DNA from 4 places in the Heyndrickxia sp. FSL K6-6286 genome. Region 1 is predicted to be linked to each of the others. Evidence: riboswitches for the same ligand, from Rfam matches in the RefSeq annotation. Region 1 holds a riboswitch; each other region holds the start of a gene.
The links. A riboswitch is a leader RNA that binds a small molecule or an ion and turns the genes downstream of it on or off. The one in region 1 is predicted to bind S-adenosylmethionine.

Region 1 (6,019 bases):
CTTGTAATGTAATATTTCCAACCAAGCTTGCTTCTAGTGCAATGGCATTTTCGACACCTTCAATCGAGTACAGTGGGTGATTACTGTCCACAATAATCGGCTTCACAGAAGCTTTTATCAGCTTGCCTTCTTTATAAATCTCCGCAATATGTTTATATCTTTGACCTTGATGCTCTTTTTCTTCTATTTGTTGCTGGGAAATCGAAGTGATTCCTTCAATTTTCACTTCAGACCAGCATGGCTGTTCACCAAATACAAGTTGACTTAATATCATTAATTTACAAAAGGCATCTTTTCCACTAATATCATTCGTCGGGTCAGCCTCCGCATAGCCTTTTTGCTGTGCTAAATGAAGAGCTGCCTCGAATGACAACTTGTTCTCTCTCATTTTTGTCAAAATAAAATTTGAGGTGCCATTTAGTATCCCTTGAACCTTTGTAATTCGATTAACTTGCAGCAATCGTTGGATGGTTCTTATAATTGGAACCCCACCAGCCGTTGTTGCTTCAAATGCAAGTTTTACATTCCGTTGCTTTGCTTTATGAATTAATTCCTGCCCATATTTTGCAAACATGACCTTATTAGCTGTAATCACATGGATGCCCTTATCAATTGCCTGCTTCAAATACGTGTAACCTGGTTCCTCTCCTACAATCGCTTCAAAAACTACATCCAAATCACGTATATTAAGAATCTCTTCGAAATCTGTTGTGACAAGTATATTCGACTCAATGTGTCTCTTTTTATTTTTATCCCGAATCAATACCGCAACAATTTCCACCCTTACTCCCAGCAGTTCATTAAGCTGCTGTTGATGGGAGTGAATTGCAGTATAGACACCTTCACCAACCGTTCCAAAACCTAAAAGCGCTGCCTTTATGACTGACATTAAGAAATCCCCCTTATTCGCCTGACCGACTGTGCAAAAATTTACTATTTCTATACTGTGACACTTGTTGCTTTTACAATCGCTTGATCTAAATCTGCTGTTAAATCCTCTACTGCTTCCAAGCCGACCGAAAGGCGAATCAGTTCCTCTGTTACACCTGTTAGTTTAAGATCCTCTGCATTAAGCTGTTGATGGGTAGTAGATGCAGGATGGATAATTAAAGATTTTGCATCCCCCACATTTGCAACATGAGACCATAATTTTATCTCATCGATGACTTTTCTTCCTACTTCCCGACCACCTTTAATCCCAAAGTTGACAATGGAACCAAATCCACCTTTGAAATATTTAGTTGCAAGCTCATATGATGGATGTTCCTCTAGTCCTGTATAATTAACCCAAGCAACGGCAGGATGATCTTGTAAAAATTGGGCAATCTTCAATGCATTTTCATTATGCTTTTGTACACGTAGATGCAATGTTTCAAGACCTTGTAATAATAAGAATGCACTATCAGGACTTAAGCTAGCACCGAAATCACGCAATAACTGCACACGAAGTTTTGTGGCAAATGCTGCTTGAGGCACATCAATGCCATATCGAAGGCCATGATAACTTTCATCCGGCTCTTTAAAATAAGGGAATTTATCACTATTCCAATCAAATTTACCTCCATCAATCACGACACCGCCGATTGTCGTACCATGTCCGCCAATCCATTTAGTAGCGGAATGAACAACAATATCAGCACCCCATTTTATTGGATTAGATAGATATGGTGTTCCGAAGGTATTATCTATGATCAACGGAATTCCATTTTCATGGGCAACATTTGCTACTGCCTCAACATCTAAAACATGTAGGCTTGGATTGCCAATAATTTCTGCAAAAAGAGCTTTCGTTTTTGGTGTGATTGCTTCCCGAAAATTTTCCGGATCAGTTGCATCAACAAATTTCACTTGAATCCCATATCTAGGAAGCGTCGTTGCAAAGAGATTAAAAGTCCCGCCATAAAGATTTCCAGCAGCGATAATTTCATCTCCTGCACTAGCAATATTTAAAATAGAAAAAGCAATGGCGGCCATCCCTGATGAAAGTGCAACAGCTGCTGTTCCCCCTTCCAAAAGGGCAATACGCTGCTCAAATACATCAACCGTTGGATTGCCAATTCTTGTATAAATATAGCCAGGTTGTTCAAGGGCAAATAACCCTTGGGCATGATCTGTATCTTTAAAAACATAGGATGTCGTCTTATAAACAGGAACAGCCCGTGAACCTGTCGTTGGATCAGGCTCCTGTCCCCCATGAAGTAATAACGTTTCTGGTTGATAGTTTTCATTTGTCATTTTGAATTCCTCCTAGATCTTTTTATTATTCAGGTGAGGCTAAATAACATTCAATGGCTAATAACATTAAGCCGCTTAAACTAGGTAAGGTTCATTGAGTAATTCCTCTGTTGTGGGATTTGAGAAGTATGGAATGAGGGGAAACAAAAAACCCTCTTCATAAGAAGAGGGCTTATTATATCAGTTCCTCCCCTTATCTTTCAGATCTAATTGATCTGTAGGAATTAGCACCTTTTCAAGCACGAATGCTTGAAGGTTGCCGGGCTTCAAAGGGCCTAGTCCCTCCGCCGCTCACGATAAGAGTGATTATTAAATTTAGAAAATTTTAAATTGCTCTTGTTTTGCATTATAAAAGATGGATGAATAGTTCGTCAACCTTTTTTCTATTAAAAAAACTTTTTAGTGGATATTTCTTTCATCCCTTTAAAACAGCCGCTAAGTGAAAAGGCATGACTTTTTATCAAAGTAGCAAACGATACTAAACTTGATACCAATCTTATAATGCGGCTTCTATCGCACGCTTAAATTGCTTAATAATATCTGCTGAATCTTCTATTCCTACCGAAATGCGAATAACCCACTGATTGATTCCTATGCTTTCTTGCTCCTCTAAAGTAAGACTACGATGAGATGTTCCAAACGGATAGGATACAGTTGTTTCCACTCCTGCTAATGTAGGAACAAGTTTTACCCAGCCTAAAGAGGAAAAAAACTGATGAATATCTACAGCTTCTCCTAATTCAATTGTAACTATCGCACCATTTCCCTTAGTTGATAGATTTTCTGGATAGTAAACTTTTTTTACATTGGAATGATTCGTTAGGCTTTCTGCTAACAGTTGAGCATTAGTTGCTTGGCGCTCCATTCTTAATGCAAGTGTTTTTAACCCTCTACTAGTAAGCCATGCTTCAAAGGGACTTAAATTTGTACCCAAATTAACTACCTTTTGTCTTGCTTTTGCCATCAATGCTTCTGCTCCAACAACTACGCCAGCGGTTACATCACTGTGCCCACCTATATATTTCGTTGCGCTATGAGCCACAATATCCACTCCGTCCTTAAAAGGCTGCAATAAATATGGAGTTGCGAATGTATTATCTACCATTGTGCAAAGCTGAAATTCCTTTGCGATTCGAACCAATTCAGTCACGTTTTCTATCCGTAAAAATGGGTTGGTTACTGTTTCGGAATAAAGAAGCTTTGTATTTGATCGAATCGCCTTTCGAATCATTGAAGCATCTTTAAAAGGGATAAATGTGGTTTCAATTCCAAGTTCCTTTAATTCGTGTTTTAATAAATGATGGGTTCCGCCATATATATCATCTGCCGCAACAATATGATCGCCAGCAGAGGCGACAGCTAATATCCCTGCTAAAATAGCGGAGAGTCCTGAGGATGTAGCAACACCATCAGGTGCACCTTCTAATCTTGCAACAGCTTGTCCTAATTCATCTGTATTTGGGTTACCAGTCCGGGAGTAGAGATATGGAATATTCCCTTGATAAAACTCTTCTAATGCCTCCAATGATTGAAACGTAAATGCAGAGGTCTGATATATTGGTGTTGTTTTACTATGTATATTCGAGGTATTTATTAAAGAATTATGTACAATTGCTGTTTCAAATGATTTCTCCATTCAATTAGCACCCCATATCCATTTAGTTAAGTAATTGACACTAAAGTTAAAATATTTTAAATTGTACGCCTTCTGTAGACTTTTGTCAAAATCAGTTTACAAACAACAAAAAGAGGGCTACCCATTTCTCGGGCAACCCTCTTTTCGTAACGTTATAAAATCGGAGATAATAATCTAGAAATGGACTCCTTAAAACGAATCCATTTCGGACGTAATAGATATTCTTCTAATGTTAATTCCTTTGATTTTCCCATATCATCCATGTATATTTTTTCGAGTTTCTTTGAAATATGATGACTATATAAAAATGCATTAACCTCAAAATTTAATCGGAAACTTCGATTATCAATATTTGCTGTTCCGACAGTCGCAATTTTCCCATCGACCACTAACATTTTCGCATGAATGAATCCATTATCATAAATATAAACCTTTGCACCAGTTTTCAATAGCTCACCTACATAGGAATAGGTTGCCCAATACACAAACATATGATCCGGCTTATTAGGGATCATTAACCTTACATCGACACCAGATAGAATAGCAATTTTTATAGCATTTAATAAACTATCGTCGGGGATAAAGTAAGGTGTTTGCATGAAAATATACTTTTTGGCAGAATTGATCATTTTAATATAACCATTTTTAATTTGTTCCCATTCTGAATCAGGACCACTAGATACAATTTGAACATCGGTGTAACCTATAGATGAAATGTCAGGGAAATATCTTCCCTCATACCTGATTTCTTTTGATGAAGCCTGATTCCAATCAAGAATAAAGCGTGTTTGCATAGCATACACAGCTTTTCCAGTAATTTTCAAATGAGTATCACGCCAATATCCGAATCGCTTATTTAAACCTAGATATTCGTCACCAATATTGAAACCACCGATATAACCAATATTTCCATCAATAATGGCTAACTTTCTATGATTGCGAAAATTTACTCGTAAATTAAGCATCGGGATTTTAGCTGGGAAGAATGAAGCGACTTGTCCCCCTGCATCGACTAGTGACTTAAAAAATTTACGTGGTAGTCTTCTTGAGCCCATATCGTCATAAACGAAACGAACAGTTACTCCCTCTTTCGCCTTAATCGTCAGCAGTTCTACGAGCTTCTGACCTAATAAATCATCACGGACGATGTAATAGAGTAAATGAATATGATCCTTTGCCTTTCTTATATCCTCAAAAAGTGATTGAAATTTGTCATCCCCATCAATAAAAATTTCAACATCATTATCATGGGACATAACCGCATCATCATTGACAAGAAGCATATAAACAAGTTCTTTATATTGAACAGTACGTTCATCATGGAAAGGAAAATTATTATTTCTGAGCATATCTATTTGGCGCTGAGATATTTCTTTTATCCCAATTTTCTCTTGATCTTTCCAATAAAAAATTCTTCTTCTGCTTAAATTTTGTCCAAAAATTAAATATATAATAAATCCAGCAACAGGTATGAAAAGTAAAACTAACAACCACGCCCAAGTTGCACCTATATTTCTCCGTTCTAGAAATATAACGATACCTGATAAAATAAAATTTAAAATGAAGAAGAATGCTAACAAAATCGTAAGAATTGTCATCCTGAACTCCTTTAACAAGATCCCATATTTCTCGAATAAATAAACTCACCAGTATCATACCATATAAAGTTATCTCAGGCACCATTTACACATTTAATAAGTTTTTATACATGTATTATGTATAAAAAAAGCCACATCATTATTGATGTGACTTTTAATCTTTAGAAGCTGATATAGTTCCTAGGGTTAACTGCATTTGAGTGGGATGCTGTCCATGGACCGACATAGAATTCAAAATGTAAATGCTGGCCATAGGCTTGTCCAGTACTTCCCATGTATCCGATGATTTGTCCTTTATGAACCGGAGTTGAATCCCCAACAAGACGCGAACTCATATGTGCATAAACCGTTGTGTAAATTTGTCCATTAACTGAGTGCGTAATAAAGATAGCATTCCCGTAGCTTGAAGAAAAGTATGATCTTGTAACTACTCCATCACCTGCTGCGACTATTGGAACAGTACCTCCCTTGGCAATATCAATCCCAGAATGGAATCCATCTGCATCAAAGGAACGATTACCAAATTCCGAAGAGATATATCCTTGTGCAG
Region 2 (6,019 bases), 810 kb from region 1:
AATGTTCTTTTTCACACCAACAGTTGTAAATATGCTAGGCTTTAAGATTAATTCAGTGGATAATTCATCTGTAATTAATGCTGGCCCCGTTCAAGCCATTGACCAGTTTACTTCATATAAGCGGAACCAGGCATTCGGAGAACAGAATGGGGATTTTTCTTTAATGAATCTCCCCTTATCCTCTGTTGTTGATCCGGATATTAGTGATAGTGCAACTGCCAAAAACAGTTTTATTTAGTATATGGATGTGTAAAAGCACGATAATGAGTGCTTTTACACATGAAATATACTCTCAAGTACAACCAAAGGATCATAATATGGTCTTCCGAATTCGCTACCGGTATAGTAGAATTCAGGATTCTCCAGATAACTAAATAATGTGTTTTCCTTTTTTATTTCCCATTTTAACTGTTCTTCTTCAGTGTCAAACTGATATGATGCGGACCGTGTTGGTGTTTTGTATTTAACAGATATGGAGGCAATCGTTTCTCTATCCTTTAATATAAATATAGTCGGGTCGCCCTTTGAAAAAGCAGTAAACTCTAAGGAATCGAAAGCTGCGCGAACAGTCAAGTGACCTGCGTTTACAACAAGCCCTCTTTCTCTAAAATAATCTTCAAAGGCATCTAAAAAATCCTGAACTTTTTCTTTCAATATCGGTTGAATATTATTCTCCAATAATTTACTATTTAGTTCTTTTATTTTATTTAATTCGAATGTTAATTTTTCTAAATCACTTTTGCTCATGATTATCAAGCTCCTTATGATTGTTAAATATATTTTACCAAAAATTCTCCTCCATGATGTTATTTGTCTCTAATAGAATAGGTTAAGAATAAGAGAACCTTTCATGACACCGAGATAAGAACTACAAACTTCATAATAACACTGAACCTTTTATTAGGAGAAAAGCCGGCAATAGGGCTTTGCAAAGCAACAAACTATCTGAACAGCTTTTGGTTCAAAGGAAACGAGTCTTGAGGCATTGAAAATGATTGCATCTATTTGATACATACTAAATTTTTTTATGTCTATTGGTTCATTATCCATGAGTATGCATAATGTATGAATGGAGGTGGGGAAAGTGGCATATGAAATTCATGTATCAACAGCAAAACGCCGTTTGACATTGTTGAATGCCGGAAGAGTTGTCAAAACCTATCCAATCGGGGGGGGGAAGATGCTGACCCCTACACCTAAAGGGGTATATACAATCATCAATAAACAGCCAAATCCAGGAGGTCCATTCGGTATCATGTGGATGGGATTATCGAAGCCGCACTATGGAATACACGGGACTAATAATCCTGCCTCAATTGGGAAGCTGGTTTCACATGGGTGTATTCGAATGTACAATAAGGATGTTCTTTCCCTTTCGAAAATTGTTCCGATAGGCACTAAGGTGAGGATAAGCCGAAATTAGTGGTTAAAAAGTATCCACTAGGTCGAGTCCACAGACTTCATTCAAAAAAATTATTTAAGAAAAATAAAAAAAGATATTGACTTATATTATATTTCGGAATATTATTGAACATAATTAATTGAACAAAAATTAAATAAAATGACTATTACTTATCCAGAGAGGTGGAGGGACTGGCCCTGCGAAGCCTCGGCAACGGGTTTGCTATTTTGCAAATACCGTGCTAATTCCTGCAAGCTGATTGTTTTATCAGCTTGAAAGATAAGAAGTAGAGCGGTTAATATAAACCCTTCTTCTTATCTGTGTGCGGATAAGAAGAAGGGTTTTTTTGTTCTTGAGAGGAGAATACAACATGATTAAGTTTGAAGGTGTAAGTAAGGTTTTCCAGTCAAAAGGCAGAGAAGTTGCAGCTGTGCAGGATGTCTCCTTGTCGATTGAAAAAGGGGAAATATTTGGGGTCATCGGCTTCAGTGGAGCCGGGAAAAGTACCCTACTTAGGCTGGTAAATCTATTAGAACGACCAACAACTGGAAAAGTGATTGTCAATGATCAGGAAAATTTATCGCTTACAGAGAAGGAACTCAGGATGATGAGGCAAAGAATTGGAATGATCTTTCAGACCTTTAATCTATTTAACTCCCGAACGGTGTTTGGAAATGTTGCTTATCCATTAAAACTTGCGAAAGTGCCAAAACAGGAGATTAATCGTAGAGTAACAGAACTATTACAATTTGTAGGATTAGCAGATAAGGCGAAGTATTATCCTGAACAATTGTCTGGTGGTCAGAAACAGCGGGTAGGTATTGCAAGAGCACTTGCTACATCCCCAGATATTCTTATCTGTGATGAGGCTACCTCTGCATTAGATCCAGAAACTACTAGTGATATTTTGAATCTGTTAAAAAAGGTAAATGAAGAGTACAATGTGACCATTCTATTAATCACCCATGAAATGCAAGTCATTCGCAATATATGTGACAGAGTAGCAGTGATGGAAAACGGAAGGGTCATAGAGGAAGGATCGGTTTTTGATATTTTCACGAATCCAAAAACACAAACAACTAAGAATTTTATTAGTTCTGTTTTAAATGACAAAATCTCTTCTAAACTATTTGAAAAATTACGATCTAACCCATTAAGTCGCTTATACAGATTAGTTTTTACTGGGGAAGAGACAAGTAAACCGTTGCTTTCTGATATTGCGAAGTCCTATCAAGTAGATGTTAATATCATTTACGGCAATATTAGCGAGTTACAGGAAGTGCTTTTTGGCCAGCTTATCGTTGAATTACAAGGGACAGATCATGAAGTTGATAAGGCAGTGAAGCATTTAGAAAGATTTGTACAAATAAAGGAGGTTACAACTCATGCAAGTTGATTGGAGTACATTTTGGCCCAGAGTAGTGCAGGCATCGGGTCAAACAGTGACTATGGTTATTTTTACATTAATCTTTTCAACAATCATTGGAACGATTATTGGTTTACTCCTTTTCGTCACTCGAAAAGGCAATATTTTAGAAAATAAAACGGTATCTACTATCTTAAATATTTTAATAAATATTATTCGACCGATTCCATTTATTATTTTTCTCGTTGCCATTAGCCCAATTACTAGGATGGTGATGGGGTCAACCATTGGAACAGCTGCAGCTATCTTTCCGATGACAATAGCAGCATCCTTCGGAATTGCACGTGTGGTCGAAAACAATCTTGTATCCATCGATCCGGGAATTATAGAAGCAGCGAAGGCCATGGGGGCAGGTAAGCTACAAATTATCTTCGGGGTATTAATTCGTGAAGCCTTGGGTCCACTAATTTTAGGAATTACCTTTATCACCGTTGGATTAATTGATTTTTCAGCCATGGCAGGTACAGTAGGCGGCGGTGGCCTTGGAGATTTGGCGATGACCTATGGTTATCAACGCTTTGATACGCAAGTGATGATTGTGACAGTTGTGTTATTAATTATTCTTGTACAAATTGCTCAATTTGTTGGCAACTACTTAGCGAGAATTTTCCTTCGTAGATAAAAATAAAGCAATGATAAAAACATCATAAGAAAAGAGGAAATATAAATGAAAAAATCATTTTTACTAAGCATTATTGCAGTAATCACTCTTTCCCTTCTTGCTGCATGTGGCAAAGAAACTAGTGGAAAAGATAGTAAAGTCGTGACGATTGGAGTGACAGGATCGGACGGACAAATGTGGGATATTATTAAGGAAAAGGCAAAAAAAGAGGGTATAACAGTTAAATTGAAGGAATTCTCTGATTATACGATTCCAAATCAAGCACTAGCCGATGGAGATATCGATCTGAATGCCTTTCAGCATATAGCTTTTCTAAACCAATTTAAAGAAGAACATAACCTAGATATTACACCAATTGGAACTACACAAATCGCACCTATGGGAATGTTTTCTGATAAATATAAGAATCCTGATGACATCCCGACTGGAGGAGAAATTGCGATTCCTAACGACCCGTCAAATCAAGCACGTGCTCTATTATTATTACAATCAGCAGGTCTAATTAAATTAAAGGATGATTTTGGTCTATTTGGTGACCCAAGTGGGATTGTAGAAAATCCAAAGAAGCTTAAGATTACACCAGTTGTGGCGCAACAAACACCTCGTGTTCTAAAAGATGTTGCTGCATCAGTCATTAATAATGGGGTGGCCGGCCAAGCTGGTCTTAATATTACAAAGGAATCTATTTATCTCGAGGATCCAAATAGTGATTCGGTAAAGCCATATATTAATATTATTGCTGCACGAACAAAGGAAAAGGATAACAAAATCTATAAAAAAATTCTTGAAATTTATCATAGTAAGGAAGTAGAGGAAGCAATCAAAAAAGATACAAAAGGTGGATCAATCGTGGTTGATATGCCAATTAAAGATCTTGATGGGATTATTAAATAAGGACTAGTCGATTTTTTTAGCATTCACTACCTTTAATTCTGATTAAACATATATGAAAAACAAGAAATAGGAAGGGGAAAAATAATGACAATACAAACAGAAAGTTTAAGAGAAAGTATTGTAAAAAGCATTGAGGATTCAAAGGAGCTATACATTGAGGCAAGCCATAAAATTCACGAAAATCCTGAAATAGGAAATCAAGAGTTCTTTGCAGCAAAGACATTAACAGCTATTCTTGAAAAAGCTGGTTTCGAGGTAACTCGTAATGTTGCAGGGCATGAAACAGGATTTGTTGCACGAAAATCTTCAGCTAAAAAAGGACCTCGAATTGCATTTCTTGCCGAATATGATGCTTTGCCAGGCTTAGGTCATGCTTGTGGTCATAATATCATTGGTACGACAAGTGTAGCAGCGGGGATTGCCTTAGCTGAAGTAATTGATGAAACAGGTGGAGAAGTAGTAGTATTTGGGACACCAGCGGAAGAAGGAGGGCCAAATGGCAGTGCAAAAGGAAGCTTCGTTAAACATGGATTATTAGAAGGAGTTGACATTGCTTTAATCATTCATCCTTCTGGAAAAACAGGTATCACGACACCTTTTCTTGCTGTAGATCCGCTAGATTTTCATTTTTATGGAAAGGCAGCCCATGCATCTGGTTCGCCTGAAAAGGGAATTAATGCGTTGGATGCTGTTATCCAATTATTCAATGGAATCAATGCATTACGCCAGCAATTACCTACAGATGTGAGAATTCATGGTATCATTACACATGGTGGAGAAGCTCCAAATATCATTCCTGAATATGCATCTGCTCGATTCTTTATCCGTGCAAGTACATGGAAGCGTGCTGAAGAAGTATCTGAGAAGGTACGAAATATCGCTCAAGGAGCAGCACTTGCGACGGGAAGTACAGTAAAAGTTGAACGTTTCCAAAATGAGGTTCATGATTTCGTCATCAATGATACGCTCGATGAAGTAATAAAGAAAGAACTTGAATTACTAGGTGAAGTGGTATCGACAGAAAAGGAAAAAGGGATTGGATCTTCGGATGCTGGAAATGTTAGTCATGTTGTTCCGACCGCACATCCATATATTAAAATTGGCCCTGATGATTTAATTGGCCATACAAATGAATTTCGGGAATGTGCTAAATCAGAACTCGGGGATAAAGCATTAATTACGGGAGCGAAAGCATTGGCCTTTACTGGATATCAAATTTTAACAGAGCCTGGCTTACTGGAAAAAGTCCGTGCTGATTTTGAGGCACAATTAAAGAAGTAAGAAATGAACATTGAATATACTAATCTCTCGAGAGAGTAAATAAAAACAAAGGTGTAGGACATTTGTCTTACACCTTATTTTTATTGAAAATTAGTTTAGAGTTCCTTCAGAAATTATGATAAGATAACTTAGCTATAATATTTTTCTAAAACTATTTTTTCAAATATCGTTGCTATTTAGGGAATGTTAAAACGAATAAAAAGTTTGGAAGACCGACAAGTCCTTTCATTCCAAAATAGCCTTTTTGGAAAGGAAATATTAAGTAAATTTTGATTATTTAGTTGATTTTCTGGAGGAGAAACATTTGTCAAAGAAAGAATCATTTATGTTTGTGATAGCAGTTGGTTTTATGCTTTTTGCCTTGTTTTTTGGGGCGGGAAATTTAATATTTCCA
Region 3 (6,019 bases), 270 kb from region 1:
CATGCTCCAAGAGAAAAAATCAGAATGGATACGATCAAGAGTGAGAAGCTAAGCTTAACCCATTTTTTCATACTATAATCCTCCTTTAGCTGTTTAACGATTGTACAATGCCATATTCCGTAAGGGGTATGGTACTTTCGCCTTTGTCTGATAAAATATCGTATGAGGAATTAATAAATGTGTGAATGCCTATTTTTTTGAAAGATTTTAGTAGTTGGAGGTTAGCGTATTGCATACGAATCAGAAATGTAATGGTTTAATCATAGAGAAACAGCCCTTTCCATCACCAAATCCTAAGGTACGAATGTATATGATTACATATTGGTCTGATGAATTAAGAGTAAAGGGATTATTAGCAGAACCGAAGGATGAACAAATATATGATGGTTTTCTCTATCTAAGGGGAGGGATAAAAAGTGTGGGGATGGTTCGTCCAGCTAGAATTGGACAATTTGCTGCGGAGGGATTTATCGTCTTTGCTCCCTTTTACCGTGGTAATAGGGGGGGAGAAGGAAATGAAGATTTTGCAGGAAATGATCGAGTAGATGCATACGCTGCATTCGATCTACTTAAACAATATCATCGAGTAAATAGTAAACGAATCCATATTTTTGGTTTTTCTAGAGGGGGAATCATGGCATTACATACAGCGATAGCACGCAAAGAAGCATTATCAGTTGTCACTTGGGGAGGGGTATCTGACATGATTCTAACTTATGAAGAAAGAAAAGATTTGCGAAAAATGCTCAAGAGGGTTATAGGTGGCACGCCGAATAAATACCCAGAACGATATCAGGATCGTACGCCACTATTTTTCATTGAAAAACTAACCCAACCCATCTTGATCATACATGGGGAAAAAGATGAAAATGTATCTATTGAACATGCAAAAAGATTGGAGGAACGATTAACCTCATTTGGAAGGAAAGTGGAAACTTGGTATTTTGCTAATTATACTCATTATTTTCCACCAGCAATGAATCGGCAAATCGTCAATGATTTATGTTCATGGATGAAAAGTAAGCATGAAGCATGATAAAATAAGAGAAAACATGTACGAAAGAGGAGAATATGATTATGGGTATGCCATTAGAACTAAATACAATGATTGTAACAAAAGGTAAGGAACAGAGATTAGAGGAGAATCTATTTATTTTAGAGAAAGATGATTATCGTCTGTATCCAATTGAAATCCCATTAGATATTCGTCGATCAAAAGAAAGCGATACAAGCGGGACAGCAGTGATTAAAAAGATGGAGTGGGAAAACGGAAAAACGAGAATTATTTATCAACTTGTTTCTTTAAATTCGATAAACTAAAAAAAGAACTAGCAGTTAAGTAATTTTTAAAAGTAGAATGTAGAATATAAAAAAGAGGTTGATCATGTCGTATCAACCTCTTTTTATATAGTTGTTTTTGCATCGTTTGTTGCTTTTGTAAAAACCTAACTACCGATCTTACTCCCAATAAAGGATTCTAGCGGATCTTATGGAGAATGTAGTTCTTTTCTCAGTGAAATGAAACATGTAGTGATCCTCCGTCGGTACTTATTAGTTATAACTTTACTTAAATAGCAACAATGTTTGAAAAAAGGGCTTTTAATAGTAAATTATTTAAAAATCGGTCCGCCATTTACCTCAATTTCTTGTGGTACATTGTGGAATTTTTTGAAATTAGCGTTGAATTTTGCAGCAAGCTCTTTTGCTTTATCTGTATATTCCTGTTGATTCGTCCATGTTTTATTTGGGATTAACACTTCATCTGGTACACCAGGAACATGTAATGGGATATGCAGTCCAAAAATTTCATCTTGTGACGTTTCAACATGAGTTAATTCACCTTCAAGTGCAGCTTGCACCATTGCACGAGTATAGCTTAATTTCATTCGGCTACCAACACCATATTCTCCGCCAGTCCAACCTGTGTTGACAAGAAAGACTTGAACCCCATGTTCATCAATCTTTTTACCAAGCATTTCTGCATACACTGTTGCAGGTAATGGAAGGAATGGTGAACCAAAGCAAGTTGAGAATGTAGCTTCAGGTGAAGTAATTCCACGCTCTGTACCTGCTAATTTTGAAGTGTAGCCACTTAGGAAATGATACATAGCTTGTTCTTTCGTAAGCTTGCTAATAGGAGGTAACACTCCAAATGCATCAGCAGTTAAAAATACTATTGTTTGTGGATGGCCAGCAATACTCGGTTCGATAATATTATCAATCGCTTGAATTGGATAAGCAGCTCGTGTATTTTCAGTTAATGTAGCATCCTCATAAAGGGGAAGTCTAGTTTTTGAATCTATAACGACATTTTCTAAGACAGAACCAAAGCGAATGGCATCAAAAATTTGTGGTTCTTTTTCTCTTGTTAATCCAATGCATTTTGCATAGCAGCCGCCTTCAATATTGAAAACTCCATTTGAAGACCATCCATGTTCGTCATCCCCGATTAGACGGCGATTTGGATCAGCGGATAGTGTAGTTTTTCCTGTACCTGATAATCCGAAAAATAACGCAACATCACCCTCTGCTCCAACATTGGCAGAACAGTGCATAGGTAGGATGTCTTTTTGAGGTAGTAGATAGTTCATAATGGAGAAAATTCCTTTTTTCATTTCTCCAGCATACTCAGTTCCACCAATTAAGATTATACGACGTTCAAATGAAACAGCGATAAATGTTTCAGAGTTAGTTCCATCGGTCGTTGGATCCGCTTTCACATTCGGTGCTGACAATATGGTAAACTCTGCTTGATGTGTTTGTAATTCATCTTCAGTTGGACGGATAAATAATTGATGTGCAAATAGATTATGCCATGCATATTCATTTACTACTTGAATCGGTAAGCGACTCTTATTATCTGCACCTGCAAAACCATTAAAAACAAATATTTCATTTTGTTCCTTAAGATAATTACTAACTTTTTTATATAGCTTATCAAATGATTCCTCCGAAATTGGTTGGTTTACAGAACCCCAATCAATAAGATCTTTTGTAGAAGCTTCTTCAACAATATATTTATCTTTAGGGGAGCGGCCAGTATATTTACCAGTTTCAGCACAAACAGCACCAGTTGATGTTAATTTTCCCTCTTTACGTTGTAACACTTTTTCCACTAATTGAGGAACAGATAGTTGGGATAACACATTTTTTCCAGTTAAAATTTCAGCTAATGTATTTGAAAATGCGACAGATTTCATTATACTAACCTTCCTTTATTCAAAAATTTAAAGATTGTTTTTTATTCGTTAATTAGTATAACACAATTGTATTAATAGTCTATACTATTTGTGCACATTTTTTTTAACAACATTATTTCGACATATTTTCTTCATACATTTCGTGATCTATTTAATAGGAAATAAGAGATGAATAAAAATTTTTGTAGGAACATGTTGACACGAACTTGCAAATTGCGTAATATTTTACCTTGAACGGATACTCTTATCCCGAGCTGGTGGAGGGACAGGCCCGATGAAACCCAGCAACCGGCATTCTATGTTAGAATTTTTTAGTTAGATCATAACCGATGTTTATCGATTGTGTAATCTAATTTTAAGATTTTCTAAACTAGAAAGCAATGGTGCTAACCTGACGCAAGGGAATACCTTGAACGATAAGAGTGAAAGGCGCGATAATGGATCTTAACCTTTCCTCTCATAAACATGCGGGGAAAGGTTTTATTTTTTCTATTCTAATCTTTGTAGCTATTAGGTAAATTTCTGCATAAATTTAACAAGAATACGAAAAGCCATCTTTTATACAATATCGTCTTTCTAAACCCATGAAAAGGATTTTGCTCCTTAACATTAAAGGATAAAATCTATGGTTTATTTCATACTATTAGGGAATGAGTACCGTGAAGCGTAAAAATAGATAGAAGTAATTTTTGGGAGGAATAAATATGACAAAAAAGCGTCGTTTATTCACATCTGAATCTGTAACAGAAGGTCATCCAGATAAAATCTGTGATCAAATTTCTGATGGGATTTTAGATGCAATTTTAGCTAAAGATCCAAATGCTCGTGTAGCATGTGAAACATCTGTAACTACAGGGCTTGTACTTGTTGCTGGTGAAATTACAACAAGTACATATGTGGATATTCCGAAAATTGTTCGTGAAACAATTAAAGGAATTGGATATACTCGTGCAAAATATGGCTTTGACGCAGAAACATGTGCAGTGCTAACTTCTATTGATGAACAATCTGCAGATATTGCAATGGGTGTAGATAAAGCATTAGAAGCTCGTGAAGGTCAGATGTCTGAAGAGGAAATTGAGGCTATTGGTGCAGGTGACCAAGGGTTAATGTTTGGATTTGCATGTAATGAAACAAAAGAATTAATGCCATTACCTATTTCCTTAGCTCATAAGCTAGCACGAAGAATTTCTGAAGTTCGTAAAGAGGATATTCTTCCATATTTGCGTCCTGATGCTAAAACCCAGGTAACAGTTGAATATGATGAAAATGACAAACCTGTTCGTATTGATACAATTGTCATATCTACTCAGCATCATCCGGAAATAAGCTTAGAACAAATTCAACGTAATGTGAAAGAATATGTGATTAATCCAGTAGTTCCAAAAGAGTTAATCGATGAAAATACCAAATATTTTATTAATCCGACTGGTCGTTTCGTAATTGGTGGACCACAAGGTGATGCTGGTTTAACAGGTCGTAAAATAATTGTTGATACTTATGGTGGCTATGCACGTCATGGTGGCGGAGCATTCTCTGGTAAAGATCCTACAAAAGTTGACCGTTCAGCAGCTTACGCGGCTAGATATGTTGCTAAGAATATTGTAGCTGCAGGTCTTGCTGATAAGTGTGAAGTTCAACTTGCTTACGCGATTGGGGTAGCTCAACCGGTGTCTATTTCAATTGATACATTTGGAACAGGGAAGGTTGAAGAGGATATCTTAATCGAAGCAGTTAGAAAGCATTTTGACCTACGTCCAGCTGGGATTATTAAAATGCTTGATTTGCGCCGTCCAATTTACAAGCAAACAGCTGCATATGGCCATTTCGGTCGTCATGATCTTGATCTTCCATGGGAGAGAACAGACAAAGCAGAAGCATTACGTGACTTTTCACTTTAAAGAATGAAATGGGGCTACATGGGTAGCCCCATTTTTTATTCTTAAGGAAAATATGCACCGTAGATATTAATCACATGATTGTTGTTTACGTCGAGCCTGATTCCAAACAACCTCACCAAAGGAAAATCAAAAGCGTTACCATAACTTGGCGGGGCTGAGCAAGATGCTTGCACGTTTGTTATTCACTTGTAGTTCTTTCCATAAAAATATATATAATGTCTACTGCAAAAAAAGTAAAATAATGATAGTATAGTGGAGTGTATTTTTAAAAGGCGGTTGGCCTTTAATAAAGTATGTTAATTAGAAATGGAGTAGGTGACATACATAAATGTGTGGATTTGTTGGTTGTATTCATGACCGAGAGATTGGTTTAAGAGATTCGGATAGACAGCTTTTTAAGAATATGAATGATATTATTACACATCGTGGACCAGATGATGAAGGTTTTTTTGAAGATGAGCATATCCAATTTGGTTTCCGCAGATTAAGTATTATTGATATAGAAAGTGGACACCAGCCATTAACCTATGAAAATGAGCGCTATTGGATTATTTTTAATGGTGAAATATATAATTATGTTGAGCTCAGAAATGAACTAATTGAGATGGGACTTACTTTTGAAACTTCTTCAGATACAGAAGTAATTATTGCTCTTTATAGTCATTATAAAGAAAAAGCGGTGGAGAAACTTAGGGGAATGTTTGCTTTTACGATTTGGGATAAACAAGAGCAAGTTTTAATTGGTGCTCGCGATCCATTCGGCATTAAACCATTTTTCTATCGTGAAGAAGAAAAACGGACATTCTTTGCATCAGAGAAGAAAAGTATTCTACTTGCAATGGACCATGAAGAGCTTAATTATGATGCAGCACAACATTATATGACCTATCAATTTGTTCCTGAACCAGAAACAATGAC
Region 4 (6,019 bases), 1.3 Mb from region 1:
ATACCTCCTATATTGTTCAATAAATTCGCACCTGGCTCTGTGTAGAATTGTCTTAACCGATCCTACTTTCATACCTAATAGATCTGCTATTTCATTTATTTTCAATCCGGTACTATATTTAAGAAGAAGTAATTGACGATGCTTCGGTTTTAATTTGTTTAACAGTTCATGGATGTCTTTCTCTAATTCACTTTGTAAAAGTAATTTTTCTGGCGTCTCTTCCTCAAATAATTCTTGTAAGTTGAACAATAAAATTTCTCTCCGTCTAGAATTCTTTCGGGTCATATCATAATATTGATTAATTGCTACTCTAAACAGCCAGCTTTGTACATTAGAAATTCCGACAGAATCAATATATTGTAAGAATTTATATGCAGTATCTTGAATAATATCTTCTGCATCTTCCTTTGAAGCACCCATTTTTAATAGATAAGAGTAAACAAATTTTAGTACTTCGTTAAGTTTTTTTCCCATCATGGAATCATTCATTTCGGACCTCCCACCATTAAAACGTTTCAATCCCTAAAAGGTTAACAAAAACTTCTAAAATAACTTACTTTATTTCGGTTATGAAAGACAATGATCCTCTAGCACGACAAAACCAACTATTAAACTCACACAAATGTTCTTCATCATAAATTTTTACCTCTCTAAACACAAAAAAAGAATCCTTAATCTAATGATAGATCAAAGATTCTTTATTCGTTCTTAACTATAAGCTAATTCTTGTTGACTTAGCCCAAGTGCTTGTGCTGTTGAGGTATGAATTTCTTGTAAAAGCTCTGGATTTTCCATTAAAGACATACCATAAGAAGGGATCATTTCTTTTAGTTTCGGCTCCCATTCCATCATGTATTGCGGGAAGCATTTTTCTAATACTTCAAGCATAACATGAACAGCAGTAGAAGCACCCGGTGAAGCACCAAGCAATGCAGCTACCGAACCATCCGATGCAGTAACAACTTCGGTACCAAATTGTAGTGTACCTTTACCGCCTGTCTCCGTATCTTTAATTACTTGCACACGTTGTCCAGCAACGACGATATCCCAATCCTCAAGTTTAGCATTCGGGATAAACTCTTTTAGCTCTTCCAAACGCTTTTCATTCGATAACAATACTTGCTGGATTAGATACTTTGTTAATGCCATCTCTTTGAAGCCTGCCGCCAACATCGTCAATACATTATTAGGTTTTACAGAAAGGATTAAATCTAAGTTTGAACCCGTTTTCAAAAACTTCGGTGAAAAGCCGGCAAATGGTCCAAATAACAATGATTTCTTATTGTCGATATATCGTGTGTCAAGATGTGGAACAGACATTGGAGGTGCGCCAACCTTCGCTTTACCATATACCTTTGCATGATGCTGTTCAACAATTTCAGGATTATTACAAACCATAAATAAGCCACTGACCGGGAAGCCTCCGATATGCTTAGATTCGGGAATTCCGGTTTTTTGTAATAATGGTAGACTTCCGCCTCCACCGCCGATAAAGACAAATTTAGCTGTATGGTATTCAGTACTACCGCTTTCAATATTGTGTACTTTCACTTCCCATAAGCCTTCGTTTGTACGTTTAATATCTTTTACCGTGTGCTTATAGTTAATCTCAACGTCTAGACTCTTTAAATGGTCAAATAACATGCGTGTTAAAGCACCAAAGTTAACATCTGTTCCAGAGTCAATTTTGGTTGCTGCTATTGGTTCATTATCGGTACGACCTTCCATAATAAGTGGAATCCATTCCTTTAGTTTATCCGGATCATCAGAGAATTCCATTCCTTGAAACAACGGATTATTTGAAAGCGCTTCAAAACGCTTTTTCAAAAACGTTACATTTTTTTCCCCTTGGACTAGACTCATATGAGGAATTGGCATGATAAAGTCTTGTGGATTATGAATCAGTTCACGGTTTACAAGATAAGACCAAAACTGTCTTGAAAGCTGAAACTGCTCATTGATTTTAATCGCTTTCGTAATATCGATAGATCCATCAGCTTTTTCAGTTGTATAATTAAGCTCACACAGTGCAGAATGCCCTGTACCCGCATTATTCCATTCGTTAGAGCTTTCTTCCCCTGGATTTGCTAGTTTCTCAAATACTTTAATTTCCCATTGCGGTGCTAATTCTTTCAGTAATGATCCCAAAGTCGCGCTCATGACTCCGGCACCAATTAAGATAACGTCTGTTTTAGTTTGTCTGTTACTCATTTTTATCGTCCCTTATACCGTTAGATTTGCAAAAAAGGATGTAGACGCTCCTTCTTCGGCGTAACAAGCAAGCCAAGGCGCGACCTGATCACACACACCTTTTCTGTATCAATTCATTCCTAATTATAGTATATCACTATTATTTATAGATTTAAATATCACTATTGTATGAGAGTGATAAGATATCTAAAATTACGTAAAAAATGGAGAAACAATCCACATCATTTAACCTGTTTTTGGCTCCATTTATCGGAATGGTTCTAGTCATAATCGATCGTCGACTCCAAAAAATTATATTAATATAAATAAACAAAACCACTCATCACAACTAAAATGTTCTTTACTATATGACCTCTCTTTGATTATGAATATGATAATTTTGCAGGAGTCCACTAATAGTTCTTTCCTTTTCTTCTTGAATAAACTGATTATTTGTATACCGAGATAACGTTTCCCTCAATAAAAGCCCCTTCCCATATGATGAATATGAGTTCCATCATACTTATTCGCACCGGAAAATTGACATTCTCTGAATATACAGGTAAATTGATAATTAATAATTAAATTTGTCACTTTCTTATTTAGAGAGATGGAGGGACTGGCCCTGAGATATCTCAGCAACAGACATTTTTGTACTGTGCTAATTCCAGTAGCGTTTTGCTTGAAGATAAGAAGAGTAATTATCCATGATTTTAATCTCTTCTTTTTTAAGAAGGGTTTTTTTGTACCCTGAAAAAGCTAAGAAAAAAACTAATTTAACTTTAGAGGGGTTGTCCAATTTGATTAATACAATTAAGAAAGCACCATTTAGAGCAGACCATGTTGGGAGCTTCTTGCGTCCACAAGCACTTAAAGATGCCAGGGCTCAATATAAGAATGGCCAAATAACGAAGGAAGCATTACGTGCATTAGAAGACATTGAGATTGCTAGAATTGTTGAAAAGCAAAAAGAAGTAGGACTAACGGCAGTGACAGATGGTGAATTCAGAAGAAGATGGTGGCACTTAGATTTTATCAGAGCTATTGAGGGGATTCGTGTTTATGAAATAGACATCACTGGTGCATTTAATGGAGCGATGAATAAGGCAGAAGCATATACAGTTGATTCGAAATTAAGTTTCCCTAAGGATCATCCTTTTTTAGAAGACTTCACGTATTTGAAAAGCATTGCCGGTGATCATATTGCGAAAATTACAATTCCAGGCCCTAATATGATTTTCTACTCGGGTGTAGTTGGAAGTGAACCATATTTAAATAATCCTTCATATCCTTCATTTGATGAGGTAGCTAACGATATTATTAAAGTGTATCAAGATGCCATTCAAACATTTTATGATGCAGGTTGCCGCTATTTACAATTAGATGATACAAGCTGGGGAGCATTGTTCAGTGATGCTTTCCGAGATAAAATAAAATCACAAGGATTCGATCCGGATGAGCTTGTGAAAAAATTTGCTGATATTACTGTAGAAGCTGTAGCCAACAAACCCGAGGATATGGCAATTACCCTGCATATTTGTCGTGGAAATTTCAAATCTTCCTGGCTGTATCAAGGTGGATATGAACCCATTGCAAAAGAGTTATTTTCACGTGTTAATGTAGATGCCTTCTTCTTAGAATATGATAATGAACGATCTGGAGATTTTACACCATTACGATTCATTAAAGATCAACATGTGGTATTGGGACTCATCACATCTAAAACTCCTGAACTCGAAGATAAAGATGAAATTATAGGACGGATTAAAGAAGCAACAAAATATGTGAATATTAATCAACTTTGTTTGAGTCCGCAATGTGGATTTGCTTCTACTGAAGAAGGAAATATCCTAACAGAAGAAGAACAATGGAGTAAATTACGCCATGTAGTACGTATCGCAAAAGAGGTCTGGGGACAATAGTTTCACTTACATAAGATAAACCGGGCAAAAAATGCCCGGTCCTTTTATTACTCATCAGAGCTTCTCCATCAAGGCTAGCTAGGAAAGAAATTAATTTTACAAAAGAGGTTATTAAAAAAAACCGGCTAAATATGATTGAATCGAATTAGGTAGTAGTTGGAAGAATAATCCTTTATATTTAATATCAAAGAAGCAAGCAACACATTAAAGCATTATAAATAATAAAATAAATATCTTATTCTTTTTTGATATTGATTTCAATAAATCCCCTCCACTAAGTACGTTAAACCTGCACTAGGCTTCTTACCTTCCGAGATAAGACTGTTAATTTTTTCAATTAATTCAGGTAGTTCTCCCATTGTTTTTATTGTAAAATCTGCCCCGCTTTGTAAAAAAGTTTGTTCTGTTCTAGAGATGGCCTTCTCTTGATCTACCTCGGATAAGGCATCATATTCAGATAAACTTAGCCCCATTTCGGAACTACCTATTATGACGCCGACTGACCAAACGCCAGCATTAACCGCCTCTTTTATGTCTGAGGTCGTATCTCCAACTTTTACTACCTTCCAGGATGCTGATAATTTCAATGCTTCAATGTTTCGATAAATCATATAAGGATAAGGTCTTCCCAGAGAATTGGTACCATCAGGAGTGATATAAAAATCTGGACTATACCCTTTTTTGTGTGCATTAGGTACAACAACATCCATCATGGATTGTGTGTAACCTGTTGTTGAACCGATTTTCAATCCTTGGCTTCTTAAAGTTTGAACGGCCTCAATCACCTCAGGAATGAGATCTGTATACTCAGCTAAGGATGACATGAGTGCAGGCTCGAATTCAGCATATAATTTCTCTACATCTTGTTCATTAAACTCTCTGCCAAATCTCTCCTTCCATAAATGAGAGATTCTAGGCATCGACAGCATGGCACGAATGTGGTCAATCTTAAGCAATCCCATCGGTGCTCTTGCTTCCTCCATTGTCACATCAACACCTGCATGTTTAAAAATATCAATAAATACATTTACTGGTGCAAAGCAGCCGAAATCCACCGTTGTTCCTGCCCAATCCAAAATTACTCCTTCAATTTTATTCACTTTACCATCACTCCCATATATTCTTCAATAATTTCACACAATGCTAGGATATCTTCTTCATAAATTTCACCAATATTCCCAATGCGGAAGGTATCTATATCGGTTAGTTTTCCTGGATAGAGGACAAAGCCTCTCTCCTTTGTATAGGAATAGAATTCTTCAAAGTTGAATTTCTCATTTGGGAAAAGAAAGGTTGTAATAATCGGCGATTGTTTATCATCTGTAATATAGGCATGAATTCCTATCTTGGCAAGTCTCTCTCTTAACATACGATTATTAGTTTGATACCGGGCAAATCTTGCTGGAATGCCGCCTTCTTCTATTAATTCATCAATTGCTTTAGAAAAGGCAGCCACTACATGTGTTGGTGAGGTGTAGCGCCATTTTCCATCCTTCTCCATTTCTACCCATTGATCATATAAATCTAATGATAGACTTTGAGAGTTCCCCTTACATGCTAGTAGTTTCTCACGTTTAGCAATAACAAAGCCAAAGCCAGGTACACCTTGAATACATTTATTTGCGCTGCTGATTAAATAGTCAATTCCTAGAACAGGTACATTGATTTCTAGACCGCCAAAGCTGCTCATTGCATCAATAATTAAGGTTTTTCCAAACTCCTTCGACAGTTTTGAAACCATTTCAATTGGATTTAAGATTCCTGTCGTTGTCTCACAATGAACCATGATTATATGTGTAATTTCTTGATCTTCCTCTAAAATAGCCTTTATTTCCATTTCAATTGGGTACTCATTGTATTGTACACGATACTCCTTAAAGTTAAGGCCGATGTACATTGCCATTTTT

Region 2: it holds a riboswitch for S-adenosylmethionine, as region 1 does, so the genes downstream of both, MHI39_RS02395 (methionine ABC transporter ATP-binding protein) here and MHI39_RS06220 (O-acetylhomoserine aminocarboxypropyltransferase/cysteine synthase family protein) in region 1, are expected to answer to the same signal.
Region 3: it holds a riboswitch for S-adenosylmethionine, as region 1 does, so the genes downstream of both, metK (methionine adenosyltransferase) here and MHI39_RS06220 (O-acetylhomoserine aminocarboxypropyltransferase/cysteine synthase family protein) in region 1, are expected to answer to the same signal.
Region 4: it holds a riboswitch for S-adenosylmethionine, as region 1 does, so the genes downstream of both, MHI39_RS26035 (5-methyltetrahydropteroyltriglutamate--homocysteine S-methyltransferase) here and MHI39_RS06220 (O-acetylhomoserine aminocarboxypropyltransferase/cysteine synthase family protein) in region 1, are expected to answer to the same signal.

What each region holds. Positions count from the first base shown of each region.
Region 1 covers NZ_CP152029.1:1,248,396-1,254,414, reverse strand. The annotation lists gene MHI39_RS06225 (homoserine dehydrogenase) at 1-889, opposite strand, end outside; gene MHI39_RS06220 (O-acetylhomoserine aminocarboxypropyltransferase/cysteine synthase family protein) at 940-2,235, opposite strand; SAM riboswitch class I at 2,426-2,538, opposite strand; gene MHI39_RS06215 (aminotransferase class I/II-fold pyridoxal phosphate-dependent enzyme) at 2,732-3,871, opposite strand; gene cls (cardiolipin synthase) at 4,024-5,469, opposite strand; gene MHI39_RS06205 (peptidoglycan DD-metalloendopeptidase family protein) at 5,631-6,019, opposite strand, start outside.
Region 2 covers NZ_CP152029.1:436,402-442,420, forward strand. The annotation lists gene MHI39_RS02380 (spore germination protein) at 2-238, shown strand; gene MHI39_RS02385 (hypothetical protein) at 274-747, opposite strand; gene MHI39_RS02390 (L,D-transpeptidase) at 1,085-1,423, shown strand; SAM riboswitch class I at 1,570-1,688, shown strand; gene MHI39_RS02395 (methionine ABC transporter ATP-binding protein) at 1,773-2,798, shown strand; gene MHI39_RS02400 (methionine ABC transporter permease) at 2,788-3,450, shown strand; gene MHI39_RS02405 (MetQ/NlpA family ABC transporter substrate-binding protein) at 3,496-4,344, shown strand; gene MHI39_RS02410 (M20 family metallopeptidase) at 4,429-5,625, shown strand; gene brnQ (branched-chain amino acid transport system II carrier protein) at 5,930-6,019, shown strand, end outside.
Region 3 covers NZ_CP152029.1:1,514,532-1,520,550, forward strand. The annotation lists gene MHI39_RS07600 (ABC transporter substrate-binding protein) at 1-71, opposite strand, end outside; gene MHI39_RS07605 (prolyl oligopeptidase family serine peptidase) at 305-1,036, shown strand; gene MHI39_RS07610 (DUF2584 domain-containing protein) at 1,078-1,320, shown strand; gene pckA (phosphoenolpyruvate carboxykinase (ATP)) at 1,611-3,200, opposite strand; SAM riboswitch class I at 3,442-3,623, shown strand; gene metK (methionine adenosyltransferase) at 3,905-5,101, shown strand; gene asnB (asparagine synthase (glutamine-hydrolyzing)) at 5,430-6,019, shown strand, end outside.
Region 4 covers NZ_CP152029.1:5,210,106-5,216,124, forward strand. The annotation lists gene MHI39_RS26025 (sigma-70 family RNA polymerase sigma factor) at 1-489, opposite strand, end outside; gene MHI39_RS26030 (malate:quinone oxidoreductase) at 709-2,211, opposite strand; SAM riboswitch class I at 2,786-2,885, shown strand; gene MHI39_RS26035 (5-methyltetrahydropteroyltriglutamate--homocysteine S-methyltransferase) at 2,994-4,112, shown strand; gene phnX (phosphonoacetaldehyde hydrolase) at 4,370-5,212, opposite strand; gene phnW (2-aminoethylphosphonate--pyruvate transaminase) at 5,209-6,019, opposite strand, start outside.